3 regions of the Streptomyces sp. NPDC047000 genome follow, and region 3 is predicted to be linked to each of the others. Evidence: predicted binding sites of a transcription regulator. Region 3 holds the regulator's gene; each other region holds the start of a gene.
The links. Region 3 encodes HrcA, which represses chaperone genes, less so after heat shock. Its sites were predicted from a motif close to TTNGCACTCNGNNNNNCNGAGTGCNAA; they were not measured.
Positions count from the first base shown of each region.

Region 1 (4,088 bases), on a different contig from region 3:
GATTACGCGTATTTCCGGACCATGCGCTCCCTCGGCGTCACCCTCGACAACCACACCCTCCATCACCCCTACCTGCCGGGCCTGTCCTACGAGGAGCAGAAGCACGAGATCTGCGGCATGCAGGACGTGATGGAGAAACAGTTCGGCAGACGCCCCACCGTCCTGCGCCCGCCGTTCGGCAACTACAACCAGGACACCCTGCGGGCCGCGAAGGCGTGCGGCATCCGGTACGCGCCCATCTGGGACGAGGAGGTGTTCGTCGACCACTGGGAGTACCGCGAGGGCGACCAGCACCTCCACCCCGGCGACATCGTGCTGACCCACTTCCGGGGCCCCGCCGAATGGAAGGGCACGATGGCCGACATGGTCCGCCGCTTCCTGGCCAAGGTCACGGCGGAGGGCTACGCGGTGGCCCGCCTGGAGGACTACCTGTGACCGCCCGCCGACCCCTGACGGCGGCCGTTCTCCTCCCCGCCCTGCTCCTCCCCGCCCCCCTGCTCACCGGCTGCGCCCAGTCCGTGGACCCCATCGAGCGCCTGGGCATGAAGGCGGCGCAGCGGGTGGAGCCCGCCGCCCGCACCGTGACCGCGTCCGAGGAGACCCTGCCGCCGTACCGCCGCTGGGGCCTGCCCGCCCCGCTGCGCCGGCCCCCGAAGCCGTCGGCGGCACCCCCCGCCCGTACGGTGGGCCCCGGCCTGCCGCCCGTGCTGGACCGCATCCGCACCCGCGACCGCGTGGTGTTCCTGACCTACGACTACGCCCCCTCCGGCACCCGCCGGGATTCCCGCTTCGCCGGCCTGGTCCGCGACCTGCGCCTGCCGGTCACCCTGTTCGTGACGGCCTCCGCCACCGCGCCTTCCGCGGCCACCGCACCGGCCCGCACCGAGTTCGCGAGGCTGCGCGCGGCGGGAGCCGCCGTACAGAACCGGACGTCCGGCCGCGGATCCCTGCGCGGCCTGCCGTACGCCGTCCAGCGCGCCCGGATCTGCGGCCAGCAGGACGGACTCCGCGCCCGTTTCGACATCCACGCCCGCTTCCTCCGCCCGCCCCGCGGCACGTACGACACGACGACCCTGCACGCCGCGGCCGACTGCGGGGTCGGCGCCCTGATCCTGTGGCGGGCCTCCATGGCGACCGGCACCCTGACCTACGCCCACGGGGACCGGCGCCTTTGTCCCGGAGACATCGTCCGGCTCGGCCCGGAGCGGCCGACCGGCCCGAGCCTGAGCACGAGAACGACGCGCCTCCTGCGGACGATGCAGCAGAACGGCCTGACGGCGGCCCGCCTGGAGGACTACCTGTAGGGCGCGGTGCGATGTGGCCGTCAGGTCACCCCTTGAGACGGGGCCCGCGCCGTCCAGCCCGTCCGGCGCTCGAGGACAAGGCCCGTTCAGAGCCGGAGGGGGCTGGGACGCAGCCCCCTCCGGCAAGGCCCACCGCAGCCAGGGGTGCCGAGGAAGAACCGCCGGCGAGGCTCCCGATCCGGCCGACGCGTCGCAGACAACTGGCACTCCGCTTGACCGAGTGCTAATCGCGGTCATAGTCTCGGCTCTGGCACTCGGCAGATGAGAGTGCCAACAACGCGACGGGCAGGTCCGGCACCCGCGACGACGGATCCACCTGGTCGCCACCTCAGACAGTTAACCCCGTGATCTCCGAAGGGGGAGGTCGGATCGTGACGACCACCAGCTCCAAGGTTGCCATCAAGCCGCTCGAGGACCGCATCGTGGTCCAGCCGCTGGACGCCGAGCAGACCACGGCTTCTGGCCTGGTCATCCCGGACACCGCGAAGGAGAAGCCCCAGGAGGGCGCCGTCCTCGCCGTGGGCCCGGGCCGGTTCGAGAACGGCGAGCGTCTGCCGCTCGACGTCAAGGTCGGCGACGTCGTTCTGTACAGCAAGTACGGCGGCACCGAGGTGAAGTACAACGGCGAGGAGTACCTCGTCCTCTCGGCTCGCGACGTGCTCGCGATCATCGAGAAGTAAGTCACTTCGTGACAGGCAGCACCACACCGGCGGTTTCGCCGGCCGGGTTCTGCCGCCACTGATGCCAGACATCAGACGCTGCGCCCAGGCCCCCGGGACCACCTGTACACGGGCGCCGGGGCGCAGCGCCGTTTTCACTCCCTAGATCTCCGAGAGGGCTCCCGCTGTCATGGCGAAGATCCTGAAGTTCGACGAGGACGCCCGTCGCGCCCTCGAGCGCGGCGTCAACAAGCTGGCCGACACGGTCAAGGTGACGATCGGCCCCAAGGGCCGCAACGTCGTCATCGACAAGAAGTTCGGCGCGCCCACCATCACCAACGACGGCGTCACCATCGCCCGCGAGGTCGAGCTCGACGACCCGTACGAGAACCTCGGCGCCCAGCTGGTGAAGGAGGTGGCGACCAAGACCAACGACATCGCGGGTGACGGCACCACCACCGCCACCGTGCTCGCCCAGGCGCTGGTGCGCGAGGGGCTGCGCAACGTCGCCGCCGGTGCCTCCCCGGCCTCCCTGAAGAAGGGCATCGACGCCGCGGTCAAGGCCGTGTCGGACGAGCTGCTGGCCTCCGCGCGCCCGATCGACGAGAAGTCGGACATCGCCGCCGTGGCCGCGCTGTCGGCGCAGGACCAGCAGGTCGGCGAGCTGATCGCCGAGGCGATGGACAAGGTCGGCAAGGACGGTGTCATCACCGTCGAGGAGTCCAACACCTTCGGTCTGGAGCTGGACTTCACCGAGGGCATGGCCTTCGACAAGGGCTACCTGTCCCCGTACTTCGTCACGGACCAGGAGCGCATGGAGGCCGTCCTCGACGAGCCGTACATCCTGATCCACCAGGGCAAGATCGGCTCGATCGCGGACCTGCTGCCGCTGCTGGAGAAGGTCATCCAGACCAACTCCTCGAAGCCGCTGCTGATCATCGCCGAGGACGTGGAGGGCGAGGCGCTGTCCACCCTCGTCGTCAACAAGATCCGCGGCACGTTCAACGCGGTCGCGGTCAAGGCCCCCGGCTTCGGCGACCGCCGCAAGGCGATGCTGCAGGACATGGCGACGCTGACCGGCGCGACGGTGATCTCCGAGGAGGTCGGCCTCAAGCTCGACCAGGTCGGCGTCGACGTGCTGGGCACCGCCCGCCGCGTCACGATCACCAAGGACGACACGACGATCGTCGACGGTGCCGGCAACTCCGAGGACGTGCAGGGCCGCATCGCGCAGATCAAGGCCGAGATCGAGAACACCGACTCCGACTGGGACCGCGAGAAGCTCCAGGAGCGCCTCGCGAAGCTGGCCGGCGGCGTGTGCGTGATCAAGGTCGGCGCCGCCACCGAGGTGGAGCTGAAGGAGAAGAAGCACCGCCTGGAGGACGCCATCTCGGCGACCCGTGCCGCGGTCGAGGAGGGCATCGTCTCCGGCGGTGGCTCGGCGCTCGTCCACGCGGTGAAGGTCCTGGAGGGCAACCTCGACAAGACCGGCGACGAGGCCACCGGTGTCGCGGTCGTCCGCCGCGCCGCCGTGGAGCCGCTGCGCTGGATCGCGGAGAACGCGGGCCTGGAGGGCTACGTCATCACCTCCAAGGTCGCCGAGCTGGAGAAGGGCCAGGGCTTCAACGCCGCCACCGGCGAGTACGGCGACCTGGTCAAGGCCGGCGTCATCGACCCGGTGAAGGTCACCCGCTCCGCCCTGGAGAACGCGGCCTCCATCGCCTCCCTCCTCCTGACGACCGAGACCCTGGTCGTCGAGAAGAAGGAAGAGGAGCCGGCGGCCCCCGCGGCCGGCGGCCACGGCCACTCCCACTAGGCACGCCGCTTCAAGCACCGCACCGGAGGCCCGGCACCCCTGTCCACACGGGGCGCCGGGCCTCCGGCACGTCACGCGCCGCGCACACCGGGCCGTGGCGGTCGAGGAGTTCGAGTGCACCGGCGAACGGGCCGTGTTCGTGCGGAAGGCCGTGCGTGGTCGATCGGTGCGGAAACCCCCGCTCCCGCGGTGCGGGAACGGGGGCTGCCCCTCGCGGGTCCGGTGGGGTGAGGCGGGTGGGGTGCGGGGTCAGGTGCCCAGGGTGTCCAGGGCGCCGAGCTGGGACATCAGGCCGAGGCGGTCGTACTG
Region 1 covers NZ_JBEYWE010000002.1:134,523-138,610, forward strand. The annotation lists gene ABZ862_RS04015 (polysaccharide deacetylase family protein) at 1-435, shown strand, start outside; gene ABZ862_RS04020 (polysaccharide deacetylase family protein) at 432-1,304, shown strand; gene groES (co-chaperone GroES) at 1,676-1,984, shown strand; gene groL (chaperonin GroEL) at 2,154-3,779, shown strand; gene ABZ862_RS04035 (ester cyclase) at 4,029-4,088, opposite strand, start outside.
Region 1: the regulator HrcA is predicted to act here: its motif matches at 1,505-1,531, upstream of groES (co-chaperone GroES).

Region 2 (4,088 bases), on a different contig from region 3:
GCTGTACGTGAAGGACGACTCCGGCAACCCGACGCACTCCTTCAAGGACCGCGTCGTCGCCCAGGCGCTGGAGGCCGCCCGCGCCTTCGGCTTCACCACGCTCTCCTGCTCCTCCACCGGCAACCTGGCCGGCGCGGTGGGCGCGGCCGCGGCCCGCGCGGGACTGCGCTCGTGCGTGTTCATCCCGCACGACCTGGAGCAGGGCAAGGTCGTCATGGCCGCGGTCTACGGCGGCGACCTCGTCGGCATCGAGGGCACCTACGACGACGTGAACCGCTTCTGCTCCGAGCTGATCGGCGACCCGGCGGGCGAGAGCTGGGGCTTCGTCAACGTCAACCTGCGGCCGTACTACGCGGAGGGCTCCAAGACCCTCGCGTACGAGGTCTGCGAGCAGCTCGGCTGGCGGCTGCCCGACCAGATCGTGGTGCCGATCGCGTCCGGCTCGCAGCTCACCAAGGTCGACAAGGGCCTGCGGGAGCTGATCGAGCTGGGTCTGGTCGAGGACCGGCCGTACAAGATCTTCGGTGCGCAGGCCGAGGGCTGCTCGCCGGTGTCCACCGCGTTCAAGGCGGGGCACGACGTCGTACGGCCGCAGAAGCCGAACACCATCGCCAAGTCGCTGGCCATCGGCAACCCGGCCGACGGCCCCTACGTCCTCGACATCGCGCGCCGCACCGGCGGTGCCGTGGAGGACGTGACGGACGCCGAGGTCGTCGAGGCGATCAGGCTGCTGGCGCGTACCGAGGGGATCTTCGCCGAGACGGCGGGCGGGGTGACGGTGGGCGTGACGAAGAAGCTGATCGACGACGGCGTCCTCGACCCCGCGCTCACCACGGTCGTCCTCAACACGGGCGACGGCCTCAAGACCCTCGACGCGGTGGCCGGGACCGGCCTGACCGCCACCATCCGGCCCACCCTGGACTCCTTCCGAGAGGCGAACCTCGCATGAGCGTCACCGTCCGCATCCCCACCATCCTGCGCACCTACACCGGTGGCCGGGCCGAGGTGCCGGCCGAGGGCGCGACCCTCGCCGAGGTCATCACCGACCTGGAGAAGAACCACACCGGCATCGCCGCCCGCGTCCTGGACGACCAGGGCAAGCTGCGCCGGTTCGTGAACGTGTACGTCAACGACGACGACGTCCGTTTCGAGCAGGGCCTGGAGACCGTGACGCCGGACGGGGCGGGCGTGTCGATCATCCCCGCCGTCGCGGGCGGCTGAGCCCCCGGAGCGTCCCGCGCCGAGCCGTACGCGTTACCTACGGTAACGCCGCTCACGCACCGTTCACCCGATTGCCTCCTCCGTGAGAGAAACGGAGGAGGCAATTCAGTTGGGTTAGACGCGGTAGAGTTGGGGAACGCGCTCCTGATCTTCGGAGCGGAGGCCCTCGCGGCCCGCTGGGCGAACGGCAAGAAACAGCCAAAGTGTGCGAGCCTTTTAAGCCTTATGCGCCATTTATGGGGCCCGACTTGCCCTGAATTCGGGCGAATTCTCGGGAGATTCCCGACCGGTCATGCCCAGATTTCTCGTCCAGTTGACCTGTTGCACAGGGCAGTTGGGCAGATACATTCGGCCGCGGTCGACGCGTTCCGGCGCACGCCCCCAATCCATGGGGGGTGAGGTCTGACCCGGATCCGCGAGGTGTGGATCTGTGCAAGGGCCAGTAATAGGGGAGTTAGGCATGGCTCAGGGCACCGTCAAGTGGTTCAACGCGGAGAAGGGGTACGGCTTCATCGCGGTCGACGGTGGTGCGGACGTCTTCGTCCACTACAGCGCGATCCAGATGGACGGCTACCGCACCCTGGAAGAGGGTCAGCGCGTCGAGTTCGAGATCTCGCAGGGCCAGAAAGGCCCGCAGGCCGATATGGTCCGCCTCACCGCCTGAACGTCTTCCGCCTGTTTTTCTGCGAAGGGCCCGCACCCTCCTGGGTGCGGGCCCTTCGTGCCGCCGGGGGCACGGGCCGGTGCGGTCCGGGGCGCGGGTCGAGGGCTGTCCGGGGGTGGCCCGAGGGTTGTCCGGGGGTGGTCCGGGGCGGTTCGAGGGCGGACCGGAGATGGTCTGAGGATGGTCCGAGGACCGTCCCGGGGCGGCCCGCCGGGCGTTCGCCGGTGGCTGAGCCGCGACCGACCCTCCCCCAAGGCGCTTGCACTCGGCAGGGCCGAGTGCTAATCATTGGCGTTAGCACTCTGAAGGTGAGAGTGACAACGAAGGACCGGGTCGGTGAGGCCCGCAGGCCGCGTGGGGCAAGGAACCACAGGCCGGCGAGCCGTCCGTCGCGGGCGCGGGCGCGGTCCGAAGGAATCACCCCCAGTCCTGGAGGGACCACTTCACATGGCCAAGATCATCGCGTTCGACGAGGAGGCGCGGCGCGGCCTCGAGCGCGGCATGAACCAGCTCGCGGACGCCGTCAAGGTGACGCTCGGCCCCAAGGGCCGCAACGTCGTCCTCGAGAAGAAGTGGGGCGCCCCCACGATCACCAACGACGGTGTGTCCATCGCCAAGGAGATCGAGCTCGAGGACCCGTACGAGAAGATCGGCGCCGAGCTGGTCAAGGAAGTCGCCAAGAAGACGGACGACGTCGCCGGTGACGGTACGACCACGGCGACCGTGCTCGCCCAGGCCCTGGTCAAGGAGGGCCTGCGCAACGTAGCCGCCGGCGCCAACCCGATGGCCCTCAAGCGCGGTATCGAGAAGGCCGTCGAGGCCGTCTCCGCCGCCCTGCTGGAGCAGGCCAAGGACGTCGAGACCAAGGAGCAGATCGCCTCCACGGCCTCCATCTCCGCCGCCGACACCCAGATCGGCGAGCTGATCGCCGAGGCCATGGACAAGGTCGGCAAGGAAGGCGTCATCACCGTCGAGGAGTCGCAGACCTTCGGGCTCGAGCTCGAGCTCACCGAGGGCATGCGCTTCGACAAGGGCTACATCTCGGCGTACTTCGCCACCGACATGGAGCGTATGGAGGCCGTCCTCGACGACCCGTACATCCTGATCGCCAACTCCAAGATCTCCTCGGTCAAGGACCTGCTCCCGCTGCTGGAGAAGGTCATGCAGTCGGGCAAGCCGCTGCTGATCATCGCCGAGGACGTCGAGGGCGAGGCCCTGTCGACCCTGGTCGTCAACAAGATCCGCGGCACCTTCAAGTCCGTCGCGGTCAAGGCCCCCGGCTTCGGCGACCGCCGCAAGGCGATGCTGAACGACATCGCCATCCTCACCGGCGGCGAGGTCATCTCCGAGGAGGTCGGTCTCAAGCTCGAGAACACGACCCTCGACCTGCTCGGCAAGGCCCGCAAGGTCGTCATCACCAAGGACGAGACCACCATCGTCGACGGTGCCGGCTCCTCCGATCAGGTGCAGGGCCGCGTCAACCAGATCCGCGCCGAGATCGAGAACAGCGACTCGGACTACGACCGGGAGAAGCTCCAGGAGCGCCTGGCGAAGCTCGCCGGCGGTGTCGCGGTCATCAAGGCCGGTGCCGCCACCGAGGTGGAGCTCAAGGAGCGCAAGCACCGCATCGAGGACGCCGTCCGCAACGCGAAGGCCGCGGTCGAGGAGGGCATCGTCGCCGGTGGCGGCGTGGCGCTCATCCAGGCCTCCTCGGTCTTCGAGAAGCTCGACCTCGAGGGTGACGAGGCGACCGGCGCCCAGGCCGTGAAGCTCGCGCTCGAGGCCCCGCTGAAGCAGATCGCCGTCAACGCCGGCCTCGAGGGCGGCGTCGTGGTGGAGAAGGTCCGCAACCTGACCCCGGGCCACGGCCTCAACGCCGCGACCGGCGAGTACGTCGACCTGGTCGCCGAGGGCATCATCGACCCGGCGAAGGTGACGCGCTCCGCGCTGCAGAACGCGGCCTCCATCGCCGCGCTGTTCCTCACCACCGAGGCCGTCATCGCCGACAAGCCGGAGAAGGCCGCCGCGGCCGCTCCGGGCGGTATGCCGGGCGGTGACATGGACTTCTGATCCGGCTCACGGATCGGACCGTCCCGCTGACGACGAGGGCGGCACCCCCTGCCACATGGGGGGTGCCGCCCTCGGGCGTTCCCCGGGAGGCTTGCCCCGCCCGGTCCCCGGGTGTCCCGGATCACAGCGTGAC
Region 2 covers NZ_JBEYWE010000011.1:210,787-214,874, reverse strand. The annotation lists gene thrC (threonine synthase) at 1-949, shown strand, start outside; gene ABZ862_RS19820 (MoaD/ThiS family protein) at 946-1,221, shown strand; gene ABZ862_RS19815 (cold-shock protein) at 1,682-1,885, shown strand; gene groL (chaperonin GroEL) at 2,333-3,955, shown strand.
Region 2: the regulator HrcA is predicted to act here: its motif matches at 2,144-2,170, upstream of groL (chaperonin GroEL).

Region 3 (4,088 bases):
GCGCAGGTCGTCGCCCCACACCCGCTCGACCAGCTCCGCGTCGTGCCGCCCCTCGACGTAGATGCGTCCGGCGCGGGCCACCCGGGCGCGGGCGCCGGGGACGGCCACCGAACCGGAGGCGGTACGGGCGGGGCGCGCGGGAGCCCCCCGCGGAGGCCGTACGAGGGTCACCGGCTTCCCCTCCAGGAGGAAACCGCCCGGCCGCAGCGGGAACACCCGGTGCTTGCCGAAGCGGTCCTCCAGCGTCACCGTGCCCGCCTCGCAGCCGGTCACCGCGCCGCAGAAGCCGGTGCCGGGCTCCTCCACGACCAGTCCGGGCTCCGCCGGAACCTCCGGCACGGGCCGCTGCTTCTTCCACGGCGGGGTCAGGTCCGGTGAGTACGGGCGCATTCGGATGACGATAGGAGAAGTCGCGGGGCAGGTCTCACGACACGCCGAAACGGGCCGCCAGGGCGTCCCGCTGCGCCCGGACGAACGCCGCGTCCACCGCCGCGCCGTGCCCCGGCACGTAACGGGCGTCCGGGCCGCCGAGGGCGAGCAGCCGGTCCAGGGCGTCCGGCCAGCGGGACGGTACGGCGTCCGGGCCCGCCTGCGGTTCGCCGGACTCCTCGACGAGGTCGCCGCAGAACACCACCTCCGGATCGCCGGGCGACCGGCCGGGCACCAGGACGGCGAGATCGTGGGCGGTGTGACCGGGGCCCACGTTCGCCAGCAGCACCTGACGGCCGCCGCCCAGGTCCAGGGTCCACTCGCCGGAGACATGGTGGCGGGGCACGGTCAGCACGTCGGCCGCCTCGTCCGCCCCGGCGGGGTCCAGCCCGTTGCGCACGGCGTCCGCGCGCAGTTCCTCCCGCGCCCGCCGGGGCGTGAGCGCCGCGTCGATGCCGACCGCCCCGAACACCTCCGCCCCGGCGAACGCCGCCGCCCCGAAGACATGGTCGAAGTGGGGGTGGGTGAGAGCGAGATGGGTCACACGGCACCCCGCGAGCGCCTCCGCCCCCGTCCGCAGCCGCGCGCCCTCCCCGAGGTCCGCCCCCGCGTCGATCACCAGGGCCGCGTCACGGCCGACGACGAGGCCCGCGGTGCAGTCCCACCGGGGCAGACGGCACCGCCCCACCCCGGACGCCAGCCGCTGCCACCCGAGCTCTTCCCAAGTCACGGTCATGCGGGGACGCTAACTGTGACAGTGCTCTCGTGGGGCGTCCGGCGGCCCGTGCCTTGCCGGGGTGGTACCCCACCGCCGTACACTGGCCGGGGAGCGCTGGCACTCGCGCGCGCAGAGTGCCAGGCCGGATACCGGGGTACCACCCGGGCACCGTTGTGACGAGAGGCCGGAGGAGGGCGCGATGCTGAGTGAACGCAGGCTCCAGGTACTGCGCGCCATCGTCCAGGACTACGTCGGCACCGAGGAACCGGTCGGTTCCAAGGCGCTCACCGAGCGGCACAACCTCGGTGTCTCCCCGGCCACCGTCCGCAACGACATGGCCGCTCTCGAGGACGAGGGGTACATCGCCCAGCCGCACACCAGTGCCGGGCGCATCCCCACCGACAAGGGCTACCGGCTGTTCGTCGACAAACTCGCCGGCGTCAAGCCGATGACGCCCCCGGAGCGGCGCGCGATCCAGAACTTCCTCGACGGCGCCGTCGACCTCGACGACGTGGTGGCCCGCACGGTACGGCTGCTCGCGCAGCTGACCCGGCAGGTCGCCGTCGTGCAGTACCCGTCCCTGGTCCGCTCCACCGTGCGGCACGTCGAACTGCTGGCGCTCGCGCCCGCGCGCGTGATGCTGGTGCTGATCACGGACACCGGCCGGGTCGAGCAGCGGATGGTCGACTGCCCGGCGCCGTTCGGCGAGACCTCGCTGGCGGATCTGCGCGCCCGGCTCAACAGCCGGGTCGCCGGACGGCGCTTCACCGACGTGCCGCTGCTCGTCGAGGACCTGCCGGACGCGTTCGACGCCGAGGATCGCGGTACCGTTTCGACGGTGCTCTCCACTCTCCTGGAGACACTCGTCGAGGAGAACGAGGAGCGGCTCATGATCGGCGGCACCGCCAATCTGATGACCCGCTTCGGACATGACTTCCCCCTCACCATCCGGCCCGTCCTGGAGGCCCTGGAGGAACAGGTCGTCCTCCTCAAACTCCTGGGCGAGACGGGGGATTCGGGCATGACCGTACGCATCGGTCATGAGAACGCCTACGAGGGACTCAACTCCACGTCCGTGGTCTCGGTCGGCTACGGTTCGGGCGGCGAGGCAGTCGCCAAGCTCGGCGTGGTCGGACCGACCCGCATGGATTACCCGGGAACGATGGGAGCGGTACGCGCAGTGGCACGGTACGTCGGACAGATCCTGGCGGAGTCGTAAGTGGCCACGGACTACTACGCCGTACTCGGCGTACGCCGCGACGCGTCTCAGGACGAGATCAAGAAGGCCTTCAGGCGGCTCGCACGCGAGCTGCACCCGGACGTCAATCCGGACCCGAAGACCCAGGAGCGGTTCAAGGAGATCAACGCCGCCTACGAGGTGCTCTCCGACCCACAGAAGAAGCAGGTCTACGACCTCGGCGGCGACCCGCTCTCGCAGTCGGGCGGCGCCGGCGCGGCCGGCGGCTTCGGCGCGGGCGGCTTCGGCAACTTCTCCGACATCATGGACGCGTTCTTCGGCACGGCGTCGCAGCGCGGCCCGCGCTCGCGCACCCGGCGCGGCCAGGACGCGATGATCCGGCTCGAGGTCGAGCTGGACGAGGCCGCCTTCGGCACCACCAAGGACATCCAGGTCGACACGGCCGTCGTCTGCGGGACCTGCAACGGCGAGGGCGCCGCGCCCGGCACCGCCGCGCAGACCTGCGACATGTGCCGCGGCCGCGGCGAGGTGTCCCAGGTGACCCGGTCCTTCCTCGGCCAGGTCATGACCTCCCGCCCCTGCCCCCAGTGCCAGGGCTTCGGCACCGTCGTCCCGACGCCGTGCCCGGAGTGCGCGGGCGACGGCAGGGTCCGCTCCCGGCGCACCCTGACCGTCAAGATCCCGGCCGGTGTCGACAACGGCACCCGCATCCAGCTGGCCGGTGAGGGCGAGGTCGGTCCCGGCGGCGGCCCCGCGGGCGACCTGTACGTGGAGATCCACGAACTCCCGCACCCCACCTTCCAGCGGCGCGGCGACGACCTGCACTGCACGGTGACCATCCCGATGACCGCCGCGTCCCTCGGCACCAAGGTCCCGCTGGAGACCCTGGACGGCCTCGAAGAGGTGGACATCCGTCCGGGCACCCAGTCCGGCCAGTCCATCCCGCTGCACGGCCGGGGCATCACGCATCTGCGCGGCGGCGGCCGGGGCGACCTGATCGTGCACGTCGAGGTCCAGACCCCGACCAAGCTCGACCCCGAGCAGGAACACCTCCTGAGGGAACTGGCCAAGCTGCGCGGCGAGGAACGCCCGATAGGACAGTTCCAGCCGGGGCAGCAGGGACTGTTCTCCCGGCTGAAGGACGCCTTCAACGGCCGGTGACGGTCACGGTCGACGGCCGGTGGCGGTCACGGTCGACGGCCGGTCACGGTCGACCGAGCCGAGGGGCCTGGTGCGGCGCCGTTCGGGTGCCCGCCGGAGCCCTTTGCCGGTGGCCTATGACAACGTACGGGCCGATTCGGACTTGTTCGGTGGACGTGACAACATGCCGTCATGCCCACCGCGCTGACCGATCTCTGCCCGCTTCCGATCGTGCAGGCCCCCATGGCGGGCGGCGTCTCCGTGCCGCAGCTCGCGGCGGCGGTGTCCGAGGCGGGCGGGCTCGGGTTCCTGGCGGCCGGGTACAAGACGGCCGACGGCATGTACCAGGACATCAAGCAGATACGGGGGCTCACCGCGCAGCCCTTCGGCGTCAACGTCTTCCTGCCGCACCGGGCCTACGGGGAGTCCGGCGCCGTGGAGATCTACGCCAACCAGCTGGCCGGTGAGGCCGCCTGGTACGACACGGAACTGGGCGACCCCGACAGCGGCCGCGACGACGGCTACGACGCCAAACTCGCCGTGCTGCTCGACAACCCGGTGCCGGTCGTGTCGTTCCACTTCGGCGTGCCGCACCCGGACGTC
Region 3 covers NZ_JBEYWE010000038.1:12,143-16,230, forward strand. The annotation lists gene ABZ862_RS35085 (DUF3097 domain-containing protein) at 1-390, opposite strand, end outside; gene ABZ862_RS35090 (MBL fold metallo-hydrolase) at 425-1,165, opposite strand; gene hrcA (heat-inducible transcriptional repressor HrcA) at 1,347-2,366, shown strand; gene dnaJ (molecular chaperone DnaJ) at 2,367-3,506, shown strand; gene ABZ862_RS35105 (nitronate monooxygenase) at 3,678-4,088, shown strand, end outside.